3 regions of the Streptomyces sp. NPDC006384 genome follow, and region 1 is predicted to be linked to each of the others. Evidence: riboswitches for the same ligand, from Rfam matches in the RefSeq annotation. Region 1 holds a riboswitch; each other region holds the start of a gene.

The links. Region 1 has a riboswitch for cyclic di-AMP ahead of ACFYOJ_RS22295 (M23 family metallopeptidase). Riboswitches for the same ligand answer to the same signal wherever they lie in the genome.
Region 2: it holds a riboswitch for cyclic di-AMP, as region 1 does, so the genes downstream of both, ACFYOJ_RS31055 (M23 family metallopeptidase) here and ACFYOJ_RS22295 (M23 family metallopeptidase) in region 1, are expected to answer to the same signal.
Region 3: it holds a riboswitch for cyclic di-AMP, as region 1 does, so the genes downstream of both, ACFYOJ_RS14925 (C40 family peptidase) here and ACFYOJ_RS22295 (M23 family metallopeptidase) in region 1, are expected to answer to the same signal.

What each region holds. Positions count from the first base shown of each region.
Region 1 covers NZ_JBIAHR010000016.1:58,257-65,061, reverse strand. Annotated here, with positions in the region: gene ACFYOJ_RS22305 (pitrilysin family protein) at 1-875, shown strand, start outside; gene ACFYOJ_RS22300 (pitrilysin family protein) at 872-2,260, shown strand; cyclic di-AMP (ydaO/yuaA leader) riboswitch at 2,450-2,613, shown strand; gene ACFYOJ_RS22295 (M23 family metallopeptidase) at 2,626-3,390, shown strand; gene ACFYOJ_RS22290 (HPr family phosphocarrier protein) at 3,584-3,865, opposite strand; gene ACFYOJ_RS22285 (GNAT family N-acetyltransferase) at 4,063-6,805, shown strand, end outside.
Region 2 covers NZ_JBIAHR010000029.1:79,241-86,045, forward strand. Annotated here, with positions in the region: gene ACFYOJ_RS31020 (TRIC cation channel family protein) at 1-542, opposite strand, end outside; gene ACFYOJ_RS31025 (GntR family transcriptional regulator) at 574-837, opposite strand; gene ACFYOJ_RS31030 (hypothetical protein) at 1,030-1,350, shown strand; gene ACFYOJ_RS31035 (hypothetical protein) at 1,347-1,679, shown strand; gene ACFYOJ_RS31040 (dihydrofolate reductase family protein) at 1,731-2,864, shown strand; tRNA gene ACFYOJ_RS31045 (tRNA-Met) at 2,917-2,990, shown strand; gene ACFYOJ_RS31050 (PP2C family protein-serine/threonine phosphatase) at 3,181-4,434, shown strand; cyclic di-AMP (ydaO/yuaA leader) riboswitch at 4,690-4,846, shown strand; gene ACFYOJ_RS31055 (M23 family metallopeptidase) at 4,858-5,904, shown strand; gene ACFYOJ_RS31060 (PrsW family intramembrane metalloprotease) at 5,944-6,805, opposite strand, start outside.
Region 3 covers NZ_JBIAHR010000009.1:223,162-229,966, forward strand. Annotated here, with positions in the region: gene ACFYOJ_RS14905 (urease accessory UreF family protein) at 1-400, opposite strand, end outside; gene ACFYOJ_RS14910 (urease subunit alpha) at 409-2,130, opposite strand; gene ACFYOJ_RS14915 (urease subunit beta) at 2,123-2,434, opposite strand; gene ACFYOJ_RS14920 (urease subunit gamma) at 2,449-2,751, opposite strand; cyclic di-AMP (ydaO/yuaA leader) riboswitch at 3,327-3,541, shown strand; gene ACFYOJ_RS14925 (C40 family peptidase) at 3,545-4,018, shown strand; gene ACFYOJ_RS14930 (ATP-binding protein) at 4,190-4,762, opposite strand; gene ACFYOJ_RS14935 (helix-turn-helix transcriptional regulator) at 4,977-5,837, shown strand; gene ACFYOJ_RS14940 (DUF397 domain-containing protein) at 5,850-6,098, shown strand; gene ACFYOJ_RS14945 (8-amino-7-oxononanoate synthase) at 6,141-6,805, opposite strand, start outside.

The DNA of each region.
Region 1 (6,805 bases):
CCGCCCTCGCCTACCCGGAGGGCCACCCCTACCACCACACCCCGATCGGCTCGATGGCCGACCTGGACGCGGCGACCCTGGAGGACGCCCGCCAGTTCTTCCGCACCTACTACGCGCCGAACAACGCGGTGCTGTCGGTCGTCGGCGACATCGACCCCGAGCAGACGCTCGCCTGGATCGAGAAGTACTTCGGCTCCATCCCCTCGCACGACGGCAAGCAGCCGCCCCGGGACGGTTCGCTGCCCGACATCATGGGCGAGCAGCTGCGCGAGGTCGTCGAGGAGGAGGTCCCGGCCCGCGCCCTGATGGCGGCCTACCGCCTGCCGGAGGACGGCACGCGCGCGTGCGACGCCGCCGACCTGGCCCTCACCGTCCTCGGCGGCGGCGAGTCCTCCCGCCTCTACAACCGGCTGGTGCGCCGCGACCGCACCGCCGTGGCCGCCGGCTTCGGCCTGCTGCGGCTGGCGGGGGCGCCCTCCCTGGGCTGGCTGGACGTGAAGACGTCCGGAGACGTGGAGGTGCCGGTCATCGAGACCGCCATCGACGAGGAGCTCGCCCGGTTCGCCGAGGAGGGCCCCACGGCCGAGGAGATGGAGCGCGCCCAGGCCCAGCTGGAGCGCGAGTGGCTGGACCGGCTCGGCACGGTCGCCGGCCGCGCCGACGAACTGTGCCGGTACGCCGTCCTGTTCGGCGACCCGCAGCTCGCCCTCACCGCCGTGCAGCGGGTGCTCGAGGTGACGGCCGAGGAGGTCCGGGAGGTGGCCAAGGCCCGCCTGCGCCCCGACAACCGCGCGGTGCTCGTCTACGAGCCCACCGCCCCCGCCGACGAGAACGCCGCCGACGACGCCGACGAGAACGAGGAGGCGGCCAAGTGACCGAGCTCGCCACCATGGAATTCCACCCCCGTCCGCAGGCCGGCGAGCCCAAGCCGTGGGCCTTCCCCGCCCCCGAGCGCGGCAGCCTCGGCAACGGCCTCACCGTGCTGCGCTGCCACCGCCCCGGCCAGCAGGTCGTCGCCGTCGAGGTGTCGCTGAACGCGCCCCTGGACGCCGAGCCGGCCGGTCTCGACGGCGTCGCCACGATCATGGCGCGCGCCTTCTCCGAGGGCACCGACAAGCACTCCGCCGAGGAGTTCGCCGCCGAACTGGAGCGCTGCGGCGCCACCCTCGACGCGCACGCCGACCACCCCGGCGTCCGGCTGAGCCTGGAGGTGCCGGTCTCCCGCCTCGCCAAGGCCCTCGGCCTGGTCGCCGACGCCCTCAGGGCACCCGCGTTCGCGGACAGCGAGGTCGAACGGCTGGTGCGCAACCGGCTCGACGAGATCCCGCACGAGCTGGCCAACCCCTCCCGGCGCGCCGCCAAGGAGCTCTACAAGGAGCTGTTCCCGGCCGGCTCGCGCATGTCGCGCCCGCGCCAGGGCACCGAGGAGACGGTCGCGAACATCGACGCGTCCGCCGTCCGCGCCTTCTACGAGAAGCACGTCCGCCCCGCCACGGCCACCGCCGTGGTCGTCGGCGACCTCACCGGCGTCGACCTCGACGCGCTGCTCGGCGAGACCCTCGGCGCGTGGACCGGCTCCGCCGCCGAGCCGCTCCCCGTGCCGCCGGTGGCCGCCGACGACACCGGACGGGTCGTCATCGTGGACCGGCCCGGTGCCGTCCAGACGCAGCTGCTGATCGGCCGCACCGGGCCCGACCGGCACGACAGGGTGTGGCCCGCGCAGGTGCTCGGCACGTACTGCCTCGGCGGCACCCTCACCTCGCGCCTGGACCGCGTCCTGCGCGAGGAGAAGGGCTACACCTACGGCGTACGGGCGTTCGGGCAGGTCCTGCGGTCCGCGCCCGACGGCACGGGCGCCGCGATGCTCGCCATCAGCGGCTCCGTGGACACGCCCAACACCGGTCCGGCGCTGCAGGACCTGTGGACAGTGCTGCGCACGCTCGCCGAGGGCGGCCTCACCGACGCCGAACGCGACGTCGCCGTGCAGAACCTGGTGGGCGTGGCGCCGCTGAAGTACGAGACGGCGGCGGCCGTCGCGGACACGCTGGCCGACCAGGTCGAGCAGCATCTGCCCGACGACTACCAGGCCACGCTGTACCGTCGGCTCGCCGCCACCGGCACGGTGGAGGCCACGGCGGCGGTCGTGAGCGCCTTCCCGGTGGACCGTCTGGTGACGGTCCTGGTCGGTGACGCGGCGCAGATCAAGGAGCCCGTGGAGGCCCTCGGCATCGGTGAAGTCACCGTCGTGGCCGCCGAGTAGCGGCACGCGCGGGTGACGGCCCGGTGACGCTCGCGTCACCGGGCCGTCACATGTCCGAATTGGGGGAGAGGTTGCCCGTCTGCGCTGTGGCGTGCGCTACAAAAACCCTGTTGCGTTTGAGGATTGAACACACTCGCGTCTAGCGTCGTCCCGGCTGTCCGTCAGGCAGTGCGCCGCACCCGCGGCACCGGACAGTCATCGCCGAGTCCCCGTACGGCGCGAGCCAGGGGAGCCGGGGACCCAACGCAGTCCCTGGGGTGAATCGGACGCCCGCGCTTCGGCGAGGGGGTCCGTAGGAGACCTTCCTGCTCCGAACCCGTCAGCTAACCCGGTAGGCGAGAGGGAAGGAAAGGATCAGCCGCCACATGGCGTTCACGCGCGCCTCAGGGAAGCACCGCCGTCCCAGCCGCATGCACCGCACCACCGCCCGCGCGGCGGGCGTCGCGGCCCTCGCCACCACCGGCGTCGTCGGCACCCTCGCGGCCCCGGCTCTCGCCGCCGAGCCCGATCCCGAGCAGACCGGTCTCACCCCCGTCGTCTCCATCGGCGACACCGTGGCCGACGAGATCGACGCGCAGGCCACCGCGCAGAAGCAGGCCGCCCAGCACGCCGCCGCCCGCGAGGCGGCGATGGAGGCGGCGCGCGAGCGGGCCGCCGAGGCCGCGAAGGACGCCCGTGAGGCCAAGGAGCGGGCCGCCCGTGAGGCGGAGCGCGAGCGGCTCAACACCTTCGTCTCGCCGATCACCGCCTCCTACGTCTCCACGGCCTACCAGGCCGGCAGCTCCCTGTGGTCCTCCGGCAGCCACACCGGCATCGACTTCCACGCCTCCACCGGCACCCCGGTGCACGCGGTCGGCGTCGGCACCGTCGTCGAGGCCGGCTGGGGCGGCGCGTACGGCAACCAGGTCGTGATCAGGATGCACGACGGCACCTACACCCAGTACGGCCACCTGCTGTCCGTCGACGTCTCGGTGGGGCAGCCGGTCGAGGCCGGCCAGCAGATCGGCCTCTCGGGTGCCACCGGCAACGTCACCGGTGCCCACCTGCACTTCGAGGCCCGCACGGGCCCCGAGTACGGCTCGGACATGGACCCCGTCGCCTACCTCCGCTCCCACGGCGTGGACATCTGACGACCGACGGCGGAACATCCGACGGCAGAACCCCGACAGGCCCCGGCTCGCGCGCCGGGGCCTGTCCGTGTTCCGGGAGCCGGGGCCCCGGAAACCCGATGGCCTCCCGGGGAGCCGCGGAGCGGACGAAGGCCCGCCCGGTGGTCCGGGCGGGCCTTCGTCGGTGTGCCGTCACATCGGGTGTGCCGTCACCTCAGACGGTCTCGGGAAGCTCCTCGAGCCCCTCGGCGACCAGCTTCGCCAGCCGGTCCAGAGCGGCGTCCGCGCCCTCGGCGTCGGAGGCGAGGACGACCTCCTCGCCACCCTGGGCGCCCAGGCCCAGAACGGCCAGCATGGAGGCCGCGTTGACGGGCTTGCCGTCGGCCTTGGCGATCGTCACCGGGACGCCTGTGGCCGTGGCGGCCCGGACGAAGAGGGAGGCGGGGCGGGCGTGGAGGCCCTCGGCCCAGCCGACGTTGACGCGGCGCTCAGCCATGTGATGCTGCCCTTCAGGTGTTCGAGGTCAAGTTGTCTAGACCAGTCTTGTCTAGACCAGTTTCCCATATCGTGAAGCGTGCCGGAACGCCACCGTGCGCCGCCCCGGAGGACCGCCGGACCGCGGCCTCGGCCCGGCGTCCGTACCCCACAGACTGCCTCGCGCCATTGTCGTACGCGAGCCGTACTCTGGGGCCCATGCAGACCTCGTCGGACCGGCACGAGTACCCCGCTCACTGGGAGGCCGACGTGGTGCTGCGCGACGGCGGCACCGCGCGCGTCCGCCCCATCACCGCCGATGACGCCGAGCGCCTGGTCAGCTTCTACGAGCAGGTCTCCGACGAGTCGAAGTACTACCGCTTCTTCGCGCCGTACCCTCGCCTGTCCGCCAAGGACGTCCACCGCTTCACGCACCACGACTTCGTGGACCGGGTGGGACTCGCGGCCACCATCGGCGGCGAGTTCATCGCCACCGTACGCTACGACCGGATCGGCGCCGGGGGGACGCCCGCCTCGGCGCCGGCGGACGAGGCCGAGGTCGCCTTCCTCGTCCAGGACGCCCACCAGGGCCGCGGCGTCGCCTCCGCGCTCCTGGAGCACATCGCCGCCGTCGCCCGGGAGCGCGGCATCCGCCGCTTCGCCGCCGAGGTGCTGCCCGCCAACACCAAGATGATCAAGGTGTTCACGGACGCCGGATACACGCAGAAGCGGAGCTTCGAGGACGGCGTGGTCCGCCTGGAGTTCGGCCTGGAGCCGACCGACCGCTCGCTCGCCGTGCAGTACGCGCGCGAACAGCGCGCGGAGGCCCGTTCCGTGCAGCGCCTGCTCCAGCCCGGCTCCGTCGCCGTCGTCGGCGCCGGCCGCGCCCCCGGCGGCGTCGGCCGCAGCATCCTCGGCAACATCCGCGACGCGGGCTACACCGGCCGGCTGTACGCCGTGAACAGGGCCCTCGCCGAGGAGGTGACGGAACTCGACGGTGTGCCCGCCCGCCGCCGCGTGCGCGACATCGACGGGCCCGTCGACCTCGCCGTCGTCACCGTGCCCGCCGAGCACGTCCCCGAGGTCGTCACCGAGTGCGGCGAACACGGCGTCCAGGGCCTCGTCGTGATCTCCGCCGGGTACGCCGACAGCGGCCCCGAGGGGCGCGAACGCCAGCGCGCGCTCGTGCGCCAGGCACGCACGTACGGCATGCGGATCATCGGCCCCAACGCCTTCGGCGTCATCAACACCTCGCCCGCGGTGCGGCTCAACGCCTCCCTCGCCCCCGAGATGCCCCGCCCCGGCCGGATCGGCCTGTTCGCCCAGTCCGGCGCCATCGGCATCGCCCTGCTCTCCCGGCTGCACCGGCGCGGCGGCGGCGTCACCGGCGTGACCGGCGTGTCCACCTTCGTCTCCTCCGGCAACCGGGCCGACGTCTCCGGCAACGACGTCCTGCAGTACTGGTACGACGACCCGGAGACCGACGTCGCGCTGATGTACCTGGAGTCCATCGGCAACCCCCGCAAGTTCACCCGCCTCGCCCGGCGCACGGCCGCGGTCAAGCCGCTGGTCGTGGTGCAGGGCGCCCGGCACGGCGGCGTCGCGCCGCAGGGTCACGCCGTACGGGCGACGCGGCTGCCGCACGCGACGGTCTCCGCGCTGCTGCGGCAGGCCGGGGTGACCCGGGTCGACACGATCACCGACCTGGTCGACGCGGGCCTGCTGCTCGCCCGCCAGCCGCTGCCCGCCGGACCGAGGGTGGCGATCCTCGGGAACTCCGAGTCGCTCGGTCTGCTCACCTACGACGCGTGTCTGTCGGAGGGCCTGCGTCCGCACCCGCCGCTGGACCTGACGACGGCGGCCTCCGCGTCCGACTTCCACACCGCCCTGTCCCGGGCCCTGGCCGACGACACCTGCGACGCGGTCGTGGTGACCGCCATCCCGGCCGTGGGGGAGGGGTCGGCGGGCGACGCGGCACTGGCCGAGGCGTTGCGCTCGGCGGCGGCCACGGCGCCCGACAAGCCCGTCCTCGTCGTCCATGTGGAGCTGGGCGGCCTCGCCCAGGCCCTGTCCGCCGCGGCGAGCACGGCACCGCAGTCCGCGGCGGGCACCGCGCCCCGGACCGCGGCGAGCACCCCGTCCCCGGAGCCGCCGCCCGCCACGGGCTCCGCCCCCGCCACGGGCTCCGCTCCCGATGAGGGGAGCGCCCCCGACGCGGGAACGCCGGCCGGGAAGGTCCAGGCCCCCGAGGGCGCCCGCCTCATCCCCGCCTACCCCGCCGCCGAGCGCGCCGTCCGGGCCCTCGCCCACGCCGTCGCCTACGGACAGTGGCGACGCGACGCCGCCGACCCCGGCAGGGTCCCGGAGTACGACGACATCGACGAGAAGGGCGCCGCCGAGCTGATCCGCGGCCATCTCGCGCGCGGACAGGGCCTCACCCTCGCCGCCCACGACACCTGCGAGCTGCTCGGCAGGTACGGCGTCCACGTCCACCGCGCCCTGCCCGCCCCCACCCCCGACGACGCCGTCGCCGCCGCACGCACCCTCGGCTACCCCGTCGCCCTCAAGGCCACCGCCCCCCACCTGCGCCACCGCGCCGACCTGGGCGGCGTCCGCCTGGACGTGGCGGACGAGGACCAGCTGCGCCGCGCCTACGCCGAGCTGACCGACCTCTTCGGGAAGCCGGAGGAACTGCGGCCGGTGGTGCAGGGCATGGCACCGCGCGGCGTCGACACCGTCGTACGGGCGGTCATCGACCCGGCGGCCGGCGCGGTGCTCTCCTTCGGTCTCGCCGGCGCCGCCACCCAGCTCCTCGGCGACACGGCGCACCGGCTGATCCCGGTCACCGACCGGGAGGCCGGCTCCCTGATCCGCTCGATCCGCACCGCGCCCCTCCTCTTCGGCTGGCGCGGTTCGGCCCCGGTCGACACCGCCGCCCTCCAGGAGCTGCTGCTGCGCGTGT
Region 2 (6,805 bases), on a different contig from region 1:
AGCGCCGCCGGGAGACCGTAGAGGCCCGCCTCGACGGTGGCGACGGTCACCGCCGCGCCCACCAGGGCGGGGATGGCGTACAGGCCGCTGCTCAGCACCGACGGGACCCGGCGGACGAGGGTGTCGCGGATCGTCCCTCCGCCCACCGCGGTGATCACCCCCAGCAGGATCGCGGGCGCGACGCCCAGCCCGGCCTCCCGCGCCTTGCTCGCGCCGATCACCGCGAAGACGCTCAGGCCTACCGCGTCGAGCACGGCGATCACCGTCCCGATCCGGCGCAGATGCCGGCTGAGCGCGAAGGCGATCAGGCCACCGGCGGCGGCGAGCGTGTAGTAACGCCAGTCCAGGAGGGTGGCCGGGGGCAGGGAGTCGATCAGGACGTCACGGACGAAGCCGCCGCCCAGCGCGGTGATCATGCCGAGGACGACCACGCCGACCACGTCCAGCCGCGCGGCGCGCACCGCGGTCAGCGCCCCGTTCAGCCCGAACGCGAACGTGCCGGTGAGGTCCAGGGCGAGCAACGGGGCGGGTTCGGAGCTCATGCGGGGAGGGGTACCCGTTTCGCCGGATGCGTCAGGGGGTGGGTTCGTCCTTGCCCTGAGGGGAGGAGCCGGTCGGCGGTCGCTCCACGACGAAGGAGCCCTTGCCGCGCACGGTCACGATGAGTCCTCGTTCGCGGAGTTCCTGTGCGGCCCGGCGCGCGGTGAGCCGTGCCACGCCGTACTCGTCGGCGAGGTGGTTCTCCGACGGGATGGGCCTGTCCGGCGCCAGCTCTCCCGACTCGATCTTCTTGGTGATGACGTCGGCGAGCTGGACGTAGAGGGGCCTGGCGCTCATCGGGTCCAGGGGCTGGGGGACTGTATCGCTCACGCGTCCAACGTATGCAGGCCGAGATGAACACGTTCGAGTGGATCCCTCTGTACTTGTATGTAGAGGGCTAGCTCCCGGCTTACCTTCGGGCATGTAAAACCCCGGCGAGGTGGCAAGACCTCCCGGGGCGCGGCCAACGCTTACACAAGGAGCGTCGACATGTACGACCTTATCCACCGCATCGCCCAGTGGCTGGGCTTTCTCCTCGGTCCCGGCACCGGAAGGCACCGTGCGGGCGCCCCGCGCAACCACCCGCACCACCGTCCGCTCCCGGACGCCCCCGCGCGCCTCCCCCTGCACCACTCGTCCCACTGCCGTCACCTCCCTCTCGACGGCGCCGACAACCGGCTCGTCCGCCCCTACCTCACCGCCCTCGAACAGGACCGCCGGCGATACCGCCGGCTCGCCCTCGTCCTCGCCGCCGACTTCGGCATCGACCTCGATCAGCACGTCGTCGGCGCCCGGGAGGTGGCCGCGTGACGAGCGGGTCCCCTTCGCCGCGTCTGCTGCCCTGGCTGTCGGCGGAGGGCAAGCCCTGCTTCCTCGTCCCCGGTGACGGCGGCGGCTTCGTGTCCCGCCTCGCCGACGAGACGGAGGACCGGCAGCTCACCGAGGGCCTCGACGTGCTCCGCGACTCACGGCGGGTGCTGGACGACCCGCTGTCCCCGAACGTCGAGGTCCGCTACGCCGCGATCCGGCTGACCGAGTGCCTCGCGGACGCCCTCCGGGTCGCGGAGTCCCGGGGCCGCCGCCTGGCCCCGGCCGGGGACGAGGACGAAGACGAGGACGGCGGTGGCGCGGATGCCTAGGGTTGCCCCACAGCACCCGGAGCCCGACCGCACCCCTCACGGAGTACGCCCATGCCCCTCCCGTACGTCCTGCTCTCCGCCGCCGTCTCCCTCGACGGGTACCTGGACGACGCCGGGGCCGGGCGGCTGATGCTGTCCTCGCCCGCCGACTTCGACCGGGTCGACGAGGTGCGGGCGTCCGTCGACGCGATCCTGGTGGGCGCCGGCACGATCCGGGCCGACAATCCGCGGTTGCTGGTGAACTCGGACCGGCGGCGGGCCGGCCGGGTCGCCGCGGGGAAGCCGGAGTACCCGCTGAAGGTCACGGTCAGCGGGTCCGGCGAGCTGGACCCGGCGGCGGCCTTCTGGCACACCGGCGGGGAGAAGGTGCTGCTGACCACGGACGAGGGCGCCCGGCGGGCCCACGCGCTCGGCATCGCCGCCGCCGTCGTACCGCTCGGCGGCGCGCTCGACTGGCGGGCGGCGCTGGAGCACCTGCACGACCGGCTGGGTGTGCGGAGGCTGATGGTCGAGGGCGGGGGGAGCGTCCACAGCCAGCTGCTGCGGCAGGGACTCGCCGACGAGCTGCAGCTCGTCCTCGCTCCGCTGCTCGTCGGGGACCCGGACGCGCCCCGGCTGTTCGGGCCCGGCGACTACCAGCGCGGGCGGCTCCGGCTGGTGGAGACGCGGCGGATCGAGGACGTCGTGTTCATGCGGTACCTGCCGACCGCCCCGGGGACCGGGAGCGAGCCGGCCGCCGCCGACCGGCACTGGCTGGCGCTCGCCTGCGAGCTGGCCGAGCTGTGCCCGCCCTCCGGCACGGCGTTCAGCGTGGGGGCGGTGATCGTCGCCGCCGACGGGACGGAACTCGCGCGCGGGCACTCGCGGGAAGGGGACGACCCGGTCGTGCACGCCGAGGAGGCCGCGCTCGCCAAGACCGACCCCGCCGATCCGCGGCTCGCCACGGCCACGGTGTACTCCAGCCTGGAGCCGTGCGCCCGCCGCGCCTCCCGGCCCGCGCCCTGCGCCCGGCTGATCCTCGACGCCGGGGTGCGCCGGGTGGTCACCGCCTGGCGCGAGCCGGACACCTTCGTGCCGGGCGCCGACGGCAGCGGGGTGCTCGCCGCCGGCGGCGCCGCCGTGGTCGTACTGCCGGAGTACGAGGGGCGCGCGAAGGCGCCGAACCGTCACCTCGAGGGCCCCTGAGATACGCGTGTGCGTTCCACCCCCGACATGACGTACACTGGAGACACAACGACGCGGGGTGGAGCAGCTCGGTAGCTCGCTGGGCTCATAACCCAGAGGTCGCAGGTTCAAATCCTGTCCCCGCTACTGAAGACCGAAGGCCGGAATCCGAAAGGGTTCCGGCCTTCGGTGCGTCCTGGCGTCCTACGGCGTCTCGTGACGTCCTGTGCGCCCGGCGGCCCGCGTGGCCGTCACCCGGCCGGACCTCACGGCTCGCCCCCCACCCCCGCCCCGGGAAATCTGGAGGACGGACGGCGACCGGGGCGGCGGGAGACGAGTGGTGCGGCCAGACGAGGCGGAGGGCGAGGGGGAGAGCAGGGAGAAGGGCAAGGAGAAGGGCAGGGGCGCGGACGGCCGGACCGGCGGCCGGCTCCCCGGCGACCCGGTGCCCGGCCCCGTGCCCGACCCGGGCGTCGGCGACCCCCCGATGCCCGTACCGTCCTCCCCCGACGGGGCGCGGCGGCGGGCGCTGTACGGCCGCAGGTTCGTGCGCGCGCTCCCCGTCCTGCTGATCGTCGCCGCCATCCTGTACGACGTCCTCACCCCCCGGTACTTCACCGCCGCGCCCCTCTACACGGCCGCGCCCCTGGTCGCGGCGCCGGTCTACTCGCGGCGCGGCACCGCGCTCACCGGTGCCGCCGTGGTCGTCACCGTCCTCTGCCTCCAGACGACCAAGGGCGTCATCCACTACGTGGACTCGCTCACCGAGCTGATCACCATCGCCACGGTCGCCGGTCTCGCCGTCCTCGTGAACGCCTTCGTCCGGCGCACCGACGAGCAGCTCGCCTCCGCCCGCGAGATCGCCGAGGCCGCCCAGCGCGCCGTACTGCCCCAGCCCGCCGAGCGGATCGGCGGCTTCGAGATCGCCGCCTGCTACGAGGCCGCCCAGGCCGACGCCTTCATCGGCGGCGACCTGTACGCGGTGCAGGACAGCGCGCGCGGGGTGCGGCTCATCGTCGGCGACGTGCGCGGCAAGGGCATGGGCGCGGTGGCCGCCGTCGCCGTGGTGATCGGCGCGTTCCGGGAGGCGGCCGAGCAGGAGGCGACGCTGGAGGCGGTGGCGCAGCGGCTGGAACGGGCCCTGGCCCGCGAGGGCACCCGGCGGGAGGGGCTGGACGCCTTCGAGGGATTCACCACCGCCGTCCTCGCCGAACTCCCGCACGGCGAGGGGGTCCTCCGCATCGTCAACCGCGGCCACCCGCCGCCCCTGCTGCTGCACGCCGACGGCACCGTGCACCCGTTGCAGGTCAGGGAGTACGCGCTGCCGCTCGGGATGGGCGAGCTGGGGGTGTGGCCCGACCGGGCCGAGCAGGCACCCTTCCCCGGCGGAGCCACCCTGCTGCTGTACACCGACGGGCTGTCCGAGGCCCGTGACGCCCTCGGCAGGTTCTACGACCCCCAGGCACGCCTGTCCGGACGCGTCTTCCGGCACCCGGCCGAGCTGCTCGACACCCTCGCCGACGACGTGCGCCGGCACTCCGGGGGCGGCATGACGGACGACATGGCTCTGCTCGCCGTACGCCGCCACTGAGCACCACCCCGACCGGAGTCACGGCGGGTGACCGAGCGACCGCCCTGCGCATAACAACTGACACACAGTCAGAAACGTGTGTTGCGGGACGGTGGCCTGATAGGCGGTCAACTCGCCCCGTTTTCGCACTTCATGAGACATACGTCCCGGCCGGAATCCTTAATGATCACCCGGAACGGCTTGGAATCGACGCCTCGCTTCTATTAACGTTCGATAACGCAGCGCGGTCGTCCCAGCCGTCACAGAAGGCGGCTCCGTGCGCACGCGCCGAATCCCGCGAGGGAACCGGGGAACCACCACTCTGGGGTGAATCGGGCGTATGCCGCCGTGGAGACACGGCCGGTTTACGCGCGTAGGAGACCTTCCTGCTCCGAACCCGTCAGCTAACCCGGTAGGCGGAAGGAAGGAAAGGAGTACGCCCACGTGGCGTCCAACCGGCCTGCTCCCGAGGCCCCGTTCGCGCCGAGCGCGCACGACACCGACATCTTCGGCCACGACGTCCCCCGCGCCGGAGAGGGCCCCTGGGAGGAGTGGAACCCCACCGCGGAGTCCGTCCGTCCCGTCCGCGGCCGGCACCGCGTCGCCAAGCAGCGCGGCGGGCTCGCCCGCAGCTCCACCGTCCTCGGCGTCGGTGTCATAGCGGCCGTCGGAGCGGGCGGCATGGCCAGCGCGCAGACCGGCAAGGCACCGGTGCCGATCTCGATGCCCGATCTGCCGAACGTCGGCTCGCTGGTCCCCGGCGTCTCCGACGACTCCGGTGACGGGCCGGCGGCCGAGGGCTCCGCCGCCCCGCTCAGCAGCATCGTCACCGCCTCCGCGGACACCGGCGAAGGCGCCACCGACGCAGGCGAGGCCCTGCGGGCGCGCATCATGCAGCAGGCCGAGCAGCAGCAGATCCAGGTCGACACCAAGGCCGCCGAAGAGGCCGCGGCCGCCGCCGAGAAGGCGGCCGCCGAAGCCGCCGCCAAGGCGGAGAAGGAGGCCGAGGCCAAGGCCGCCGCCGCCAAGGCGAAGGCGGAGGAAGAGGCCAGGAAGAAGGCCGAGGCCGAGCGGCTCGCCGAGCTGGCCAGGCAGTACACGCTGCCGACCTCCTCGTACACGATCACCTCCACCTACGGCCAGGCCGGCTCCATGTGGTCCTCCGGCCAGCACACCGGCCTCGACTTCGCCGCGCCCACGGGTACCCTCCTCAAGGCCGTCCACACCGGCACGATCACCGAGGCGGGCTGGGCCGGCGCCTACGGCTACCGCACGGTCCTCACCCTGGAGGACGGCACCGAACTCTGGTACTGCCACCAGGCGTCGATGAACGTCAGCGTCGGCCAGAAGGTCAGCACCGGGGACGTCATCGGCCGCGTGGGCGCCACCGGCAACGTCACCGGGCCGCACCTGCACTTCGAGGTCCACACCAGCGGCGGAGGCGGCGTCGACCCGGCGGCCTGGCTGCAGGACAAGGGCCTCAGCCTCTGAGAACACCCGCGCCGCACGCGCCGCCCAAGTCGCCCCGCGTCACGTCCGGTACGGGTTGTGGGGCGGGGCGTACAGGGGGCGGGCACCGGCGTACGGGGCGGCGGGATGCGGGACGGGCGCCGGGTACGGCGGGTGAAGCCCGTACGTCACGGGCGCCCCGTGGAACCCGTACGGCGGCCGGTGCGGTACGGGCATCCGCACCGGCGGCGCCGTGACGCGGGCCGCGTGCTCCAGCGCGGGGCGCGCCGCCTCCCGGCGGTGCCACAGCCCGTCCAGCAACTCCCGCTCCCGTACGGTGTAGTCCGCGCCCGCCCTGCCCCGGCGGCCCCGCTGCCGCAGGAACGCCAGCGAGGTCGCGTACGCCTCGTACCGCGCCACCGCACGCGCCGCCGGTTTCCCGCCGTGCCTGCGCGCGTACCGCCGGGCGATGCGCCGCGCCCGCATCGAGCCGAGCGCGAACGGCTCGGCCGGGCCCAGCCAGCCGGCCAGGACGTAGACGGGCAGCTCGGCGCGGACGGCGGCCAGTTCACGCTGCCGGGTCCAGATCGCCAGCCAGGTCAGCAGCCCGAACGCGGGCACCATGAACGCCCCGTACACGGCGAGGAAGCCGTACCCGCCGAGCGAGGCCGAGCCGTTCCACAGGGCGTGCATGCCCATCGCCAGCAGCAGTCCGCCCAGCGGGAGAAGGGCACGCGGCAGGAGGCGGCGGCGGCCGGCGGTGAGCGCGGCGACGCCGAATCCGACGCCGGTGAGCACGGTGAACAGCGGGTGGGCGAACGGCGACATCACGACGCGGACGAAGAAGGTCGCCGCGGTGACGGAGGCGACGCCCCGGCCGCCGGTGAGCTGGTCGGTGCCGAAGGCGGTGCCCAGGTAGAGGATGTTCTCGGTGAAGGCGAAG
Region 3 (6,805 bases), on a different contig from region 1:
GCCCGGCCGCGCGGGCGGTGAGCCCGAGCACGACCGGCTGGTGGGCGCCCTTCGGGAAGCGTCCGGCGAGCGCGTCGAGTTCGGGGTGCGGCCAGGTGGCGCGGGCGGCCCGCACGAACTGCCGGCCGAGCCTGCGGGCCACCGCCCGCAGGGCGGGCGAGGGCGTACGGGCGTCCGCGGCCTCGTCGAGCGCACCGGGGTCGAGGCCGAGGGCCGCGGCCGCCGCGAGGGCGGCCGTCACGGCCCCGGTGGTGTGCAGCCGCCCCCGGCAGAACTCCTCCAGGCTCGCGGCGTCGGTGATGTGTCCGGACTTGACGGCGGCCTCCGCCCCGCCGGAGTGGGCGTGCCCACCGGCGGGGAAGCGGCCGTCCGACAGGACCAGCAGCGCTGCGCGGCTCACGACGGCGCTCAGAAGAGGAAGTACCGCTGCGCGAGCGGCAGTTCGACGGCTGGTGCGGGTTCGACGAGTTCACCGTCGATGGTGACCGCGAAGGAGTCCGCGGCGACCTCCACGCGCGGCAGGGCGTCGTTCTCCCGCATGTCGGCCTTGGTTCGGCCGCGGGTCGAGCGGATGGGCGCGAACTCCCTGCCGAGGCCGAGGCGTTCCGGCAGCCCGTCCTCGATCGCCGCCTCGGCCACGAAGTTCAGCGAGTTCATGGCGGGTGCGGTGCCGAGCGCGCCGTACATCGGGCGCGGCAGCATGGGCTGCGGGGTGGGAATGGAGGCGTTGGCGTCGCCCACCTGGGCGTAGGCGATCTGCCCGCCCTTGAGGACGAGCTGCGGCTTCACCCCGAAGAAACGCGGCTCCCACAGCACCAGGTCGGCCAGCTTCCCGGACTCGACGGAGCCGACCACGTGGTCGATGCCCTGGGCGACCGCGGGGTTGATGGTGTACTTGGCGACATAGCGACGGGCACGGTGGTTGTCGGCCCTGGTGTCGCCGGGCAGGAAGCCGCGCCGGGCCTTCATCACGTGGGCGGTCTGCCAGGTCCGCAGGATCACCTCGCCGATGCGGCCCATGGCCTGGGCGTCCGACGACATGATGGAGATCGCCCCCATGTCGTGCAGGATGTCCTCGGCCGCGATGGTGCTCGGCCGGATGCGGGACTCCGCGAAGGCCAGGTCCTCCGGGACTGCGGGGTTCAGGTGGTGGCAGACCATCAGCATGTCGAGGTGTTCCTCGACGGTGTTGACGGTGTGCGGCCGGGTCGGGTTGGTGGACGCCGGCAGCATGTTCGGCAGCGAGACCGCCGTGATCATGTCGGGAGCGTGGCCGCCGCCGGCGCCCTCGACGTGGAAGGCGTGCAGGGTGCGGCCGGCGACCGCGTCGAAGGTGTCGCCGACGAAGCCGGCCTCGTTCAGGGTGTCGGAGTGGATGGCGAGCTGGGCGCCGGACTCCTCGCAGACGTCCAGGCAGGCGGAGATGACGGCGGGGGTCGCGCCCCAGTCCTCGTGGATCTTGAAACCGAGGACGCCGGCGCGCAGCTGGTCGCGCATCGACTGCTTGGACATGGTGCTGCCCTTGCCGAGGAACCCGATGTTGACGGGGCTCGACTCCAGGGCGGCGAACATCCGGGCCAGGTGCCACGAACCCGGGGTCACCGTGGTGGCCTTGCTGCCCTCGGCCGGTCCGGTGCCGCCCCCGATGAGGGTGGTGATGCCGGAGGCGAGCGCCTCGGCGATGACGGTCGGAGCGATGAAGTGGACGTGGGTGTCGATGCCGCCGGCGGTCACGATCCTGCCGTTGCCCGCGATGATCTCGGTCTCGGGGCCGATGACCAGCTCCGGGTGGACGCCGTCCATGGTGTCCGGGTTGCCGGACTTGCCGATGCCGGTGATCCGGCCGTCGCGGATGCCGATGTCGGCCTTGACGATGCCCCAGTGGTCGATGATCACGGCGCCGGTGATCACGGTGTCGGGGGCGCCGTCGGCGCGGGTGGCGCACGACTGGCCCATCGACTCGCGCAGCACCTTGCCACCGCCGAAGACGGATTCGTCGCCGGAGCGGCCGGGGCCGCCCGAGCGGTCCTCCTCGATCTCGACGAGGAGGTCGGTGTCGGCGAGGCGGATGCGGTCGCCGGTGGTGGGGCCGAACAGGTCGGCGTAGGCGGCTCGGGACAGTTCAGGCATCGAGGGCACCTCCGGTCGCGCCGCGCAGGCCCACGACGACGCGGGCGCCGGCCAGGGGGACGAGCTCCACGTCGACCGGGATGCCGGGCTCGAACCGGACGGCGGTGCCGGCGGCTATGTCGAGCCGTCTGCCGTGGGCGAGGCCGCGGTCGAACGCGAGGGCGGGGTTGGCCTCGGCGAAGTGGTAGTGGGAGCCGACCTGGACGGGCCGGTCGGCGGTGTTGAGCACGGTCAGGCGGATGCTCTCCAGGCCCTCGTTGAAGACGACCGGCTCGTCGGCGAAGAGGATCTCTCCGGGAATCACGGCTGCCGTCCCTGTCAGATGATCGGGTCGTGGACGGTGACCAGCTTGGTGCCGTCGGGGAAGGTGGCCTCGACCTGTACGTCGTGGATCATCTCGGGTACGCCCTCCATGACCTCGTGACGCTGGATCAGTTTGCGTCCGGAGGACACCAGTTCGCCGACCGTGCGACCGTCGCGGGCGCCTTCGAGGATGTGCGAGGTGATCAGCGCGACGACCTCGGGGTAGTTGAGCTTCACTCCGCGCGCCCGGCGCTTCTCGGCCACGTCCGCGGCCACATGGACGAGCAGGCGTTCCTGCTCGTGCGGGGTCAGCTGCACGAATCACCTCACAGAAAGACATGCCGGAACCGAACGGCCCGGCTGCCGCGGCCACCGCGACGGATCTAGATGTAACACACAGGAAAGAGCCCGAAAGCACGCCCCGTTGTTCCGAAAAACGCAGGTGGATCGGGGTGCAGAGTACGGCTAAAGTGTTTCTGCCACGTCACGTTGATTTGACCGGGTGATTACCGTGCCGTCGGCGTCCCGTTCGCATGCCCGCAGGTCGTCCCGGTGTCTTCGCGCGCTGACGCACGCCCGCTCCCCGCTCTCGGAATCCTCTCGGCCGGTGGCCGAAACGGACCATCCGGCGTACCCCCTTTCAGCGTAGGAACACCTCGAATTTCCCGCCCGCCGAGCTTGCGCACTCCGCTTCCCCGGGAGCCGGAATTCCCCCTTCCGCCGCTGGTCCCGGCGTCGCCGCCGCGTGTGTGGGTACGGAGGGCGGGGATGTGTCCACCCGAACGGGTGAGTGGTGAGTAACAACACAAGTGCCCCGTTCCGTTGGGATTTTCCGACCCCGGTGGGACAAGATCCGTGACTGACGACAAGCCCCCGCCGCAGCGGCGGGGCGGTCCGGGCGGACGCCGAGTCCTGCCGCCGCCCGGACGACCGGTCGACAGGAGTGGATCGGCAGGAGTGGAGGACCCGAGCACGACGGGTCGCCGGGAACGGTCACGCCATGACCGGACCGAGTGGCCCTTGGGGTGAAGCCGCACTCGCGCGGCCGGGCAACTTCGCCAGCCCGAATCCGACAGGTCATCCTTCACAGGCGGCTGACGAAGGGTTGCGCATGACTGCGCTCAATCGTGTCCCGTCGCTGGTGGCCCGTGCCGGTACGGCCTCCGCCCTGACCCTCGCCGCCGTGGGCGGTTCCCTCGTGGTCCCCGGTGCGTCCGGTGAGGCCGCCGCCGCCACCCACGCGGCCAAGGCCCTCAAGATCGCTGCTTCGAAGAAGGGCTCCCCCTACGCATGGGGCGCCGTCGGGCCGTACAGGTTCGACTGCTCCGGACTGACCCTGTACTCGTTCAAGAAGGCCGGCAAGAAGCTGCCGCGCACCGCGGCGCAGCAGTACAACAAGACCCGGCACATCTCCGCCAAGAGCCGCAAGGCCGGAGACCTGGTGTTCTTCCACTCGGGCAGCTACGTCTACCACGTGGGCATCTACGCCGGTAAGGGCAAGATGTGGCACGCCCCGAAGACCGGGGACGTGGTGCGTCTGCAGAAGATCTGGACCAACAAGGTCTGGTACGGCCGGGTGAAGTGATCCGCCCGGGCAGGTGACGGCGTCCTGGCGCGCCGTCACCTGCCCGGGTGTGGAGCGCCGGTCCGTGCCGTCGGCGCACCGCCCTCGACGGGGACACCGCCGGGCGCGGGACGGCACCACCCGGCACACGGCGGCCGGGGCGCGCGGGTCGCCGTACGCGTCGTCCCCGCCTCAGCCCCTCATCTCGGCTTCAGGGATCGTGCCGCCCCTTCCGCCTCGCCCCGGGGCATCCCCGGCCGGGACGGGCTCCGCGGCCGGGACGGGCTCCGCGGCCGGGACGGGCACCGCGGGCCCCGTGCCCGGCTCCGCGGACGCCGGGCCCCCCGGCGCCGTCCAGGGCAGTTCGATGGAGACGGTCTTGCCGCCCTCGCGCGTGGGCCGTACCCGCAGCCTGCCGCCGTACTCCGCCGCCAGCCAGCGGATGATCACCATGCCCCGGCCGTTGTCCTGCTGCACGGCGGCCGGCAGACGCTTGGGGAACCGCGGATGGCTGTCGGTGACGCCGACGGTCAGCCGCTCGTCACGGTCGAGCACGAGGTCCACCGTGAAGGTGGGCGACTGTCCGAAGGTGTGCTGGACCGCGTTGGTGGCCAGCTCGGAGACGATCAGCCGGACGGTCTCGGAGGTGTCCGCGTCCGCGGGCAGGCCCCATTCCGCCAGCGTGCCCACCGCATAGGTACGCGCGGCGGCCACCGAGGCGGGTTCGCTCGGCAGAGTGACGGATGCTTCCAGGTGGTCTGCCATGGCGACGTCGTCCCTTTCCCACGGGACCGCAGCCCGACACGGAGCGGGTGGTTCGAGTACGGTCCCGGACTGGTGCTTGACCGTCAGACTGCCACCACCTCCCCGGTGCGGGGCGGCGATCCACCGAGTTATGCATATATCTGTCGCTCGAAGCGGTGAACTCTGCGACGGCAGACCGTATTCGGGCGGCTCATGAGGAGCGGAGGAATGGCCCATGCAGCACGGCCCCGTGGTGCGCCGCCGGAAGCTGGGCGCGGAGCTGCGCGCCCTGCGCACGTCGGCGGGGATCACCAGCGGCGAGGCGGCCCGGCTGGTGGGCTGGCACCAGTCGAAGGTCAGCCGGATCGAGACCGGGACGAGCGGGGCGAAACCGGCCGACGTGCGCTTACTGCTGGACGCCTACGGCGTGGACGATCCCCAACTGCGGGAGCTGCTGGGGCTGCTGGCGGGTTCCGAGGACGCGGGCGGGCGGCACCACTGGTGGCACGCCTATCGCGGGGTACTGCCGCCGACGTACCGGGACTTCATCAGTCTGGAGTCCCAGGCGAGCGCGATGCGCACGCTGGAGACCACCGTCGTGCCCGGGCTGCTGCAGACGCCGGAGTACGCGCGCGCGGTGACGCGGGCCGCGGTGGACGGGCTGACCGAGGAGCGGCTGGACACGCTGGTGGAGGTCCGGCTGGCCCGGCAGGACGTGCTCCGGTCCGATCCCCCGCTGGCGCTGAACGCGGTCCTCGACGAGGCCGTACTGCGGAGGGAGGTGGGCGGGCCCGGGGTGATGTCCCGTCAGCTGGACCGGCTGGTGGAGGCCGCGCGGCTGCCCCATGTCCGGTTGCAGGTACTGCCGTTCTCCGCCGGGGCGCACATCGGCGTCACCGGTCCGTTCGTAATTTTCTCATTTCCGAACGTCTCCGATCTGGACGTGGTTGTTCTCGACCACTTGACGAGTAGCGTCTATCTCGAACGGAAAGAAGACCTGGAGGCCTACACCGAGGCCTTCGACGCCCTTCAGCACCATGCCCTTTCGCCCGAGGACTCGTTGGACTACATCGCCGCGACAGCGGCCGGCGCGTAAGGAGGAACCACCATGTCCGCACTTCCTCGGAAGACCCCCACGAGTACCGATCTGCACGGCGTGCGATGGCTGCGCAGCAGCTACAGCACCGGAGCCAACAACTGCGTGGAGACGGCCCGTCCGCCGGCCGGCCCCTGGGCCGGACTCCTCGCCGTGCGCGACTCCAAGGACCCGGCCGGGCCCGCGCTGCTCTTCTCCCCCGGGAGCTGGGCGTCGTTCACGGCCGTGTTCCGCCGCGGCCGGCCCGGGCGGGCCGGCTGACCCGACCGGGCATCGTGCGACACACGGCCGTGCCACGCCGACTCATGGCCGCGTTTCGCCGATCACCCGTACAGCGCGTTCGATCTGTTCCCCGGAGAGGTCCGCACGGGCGGTCAGCCTGAGCCGTGAGATGCCGTCGGGCACGGAGGGCGGGCGGAAGCAGCCCACGGACAGGCCGGCCGTACGGCAGTCGGCCGCCCACCGCACGGCCCCCTCCGGGGACGGGGCGCGCACCGAGACCACCGCGGCGTCCGGACGTACGGCGTCCAGGCCCGCGGCGGTCAGGCGTGCGTGCAGGTCGGCCGCCACGGTGCGCGCCCGCTCCGCCCGTGCGGGCTCGCGGCGCAGCAGCCGCAGTGCCGCGAGGGCGGCGCCGGCGGCCGCGGGGGCGAGTCCGGTGTCGAAGATGAAGGTCCGGGCGGTGTTGACCAGGTGGTCGATCACCCGTGCGGGGCCGAGTACGGCGCCGCCCTGGCTGCCGAGCGACTTGGACAGGGTGACCGTGACGACGACGTCGTCGCCGCCCGCGAGCCCCGCCGCGTGCGGGGCGCCCCGGCCGCCCTCGCCGAGGACGCCGAGGCCGTGGGCGTCGTCGACGACCAGCCCGGCCCCGTGCTCCCGGCACGCCTCGGCGAGGGCCGTCAGCGGGGCGGCGTCGCCGTCGACGGAGAAGACCGTGTCGGAGACGGCGACGGCGGGCCCGGCAT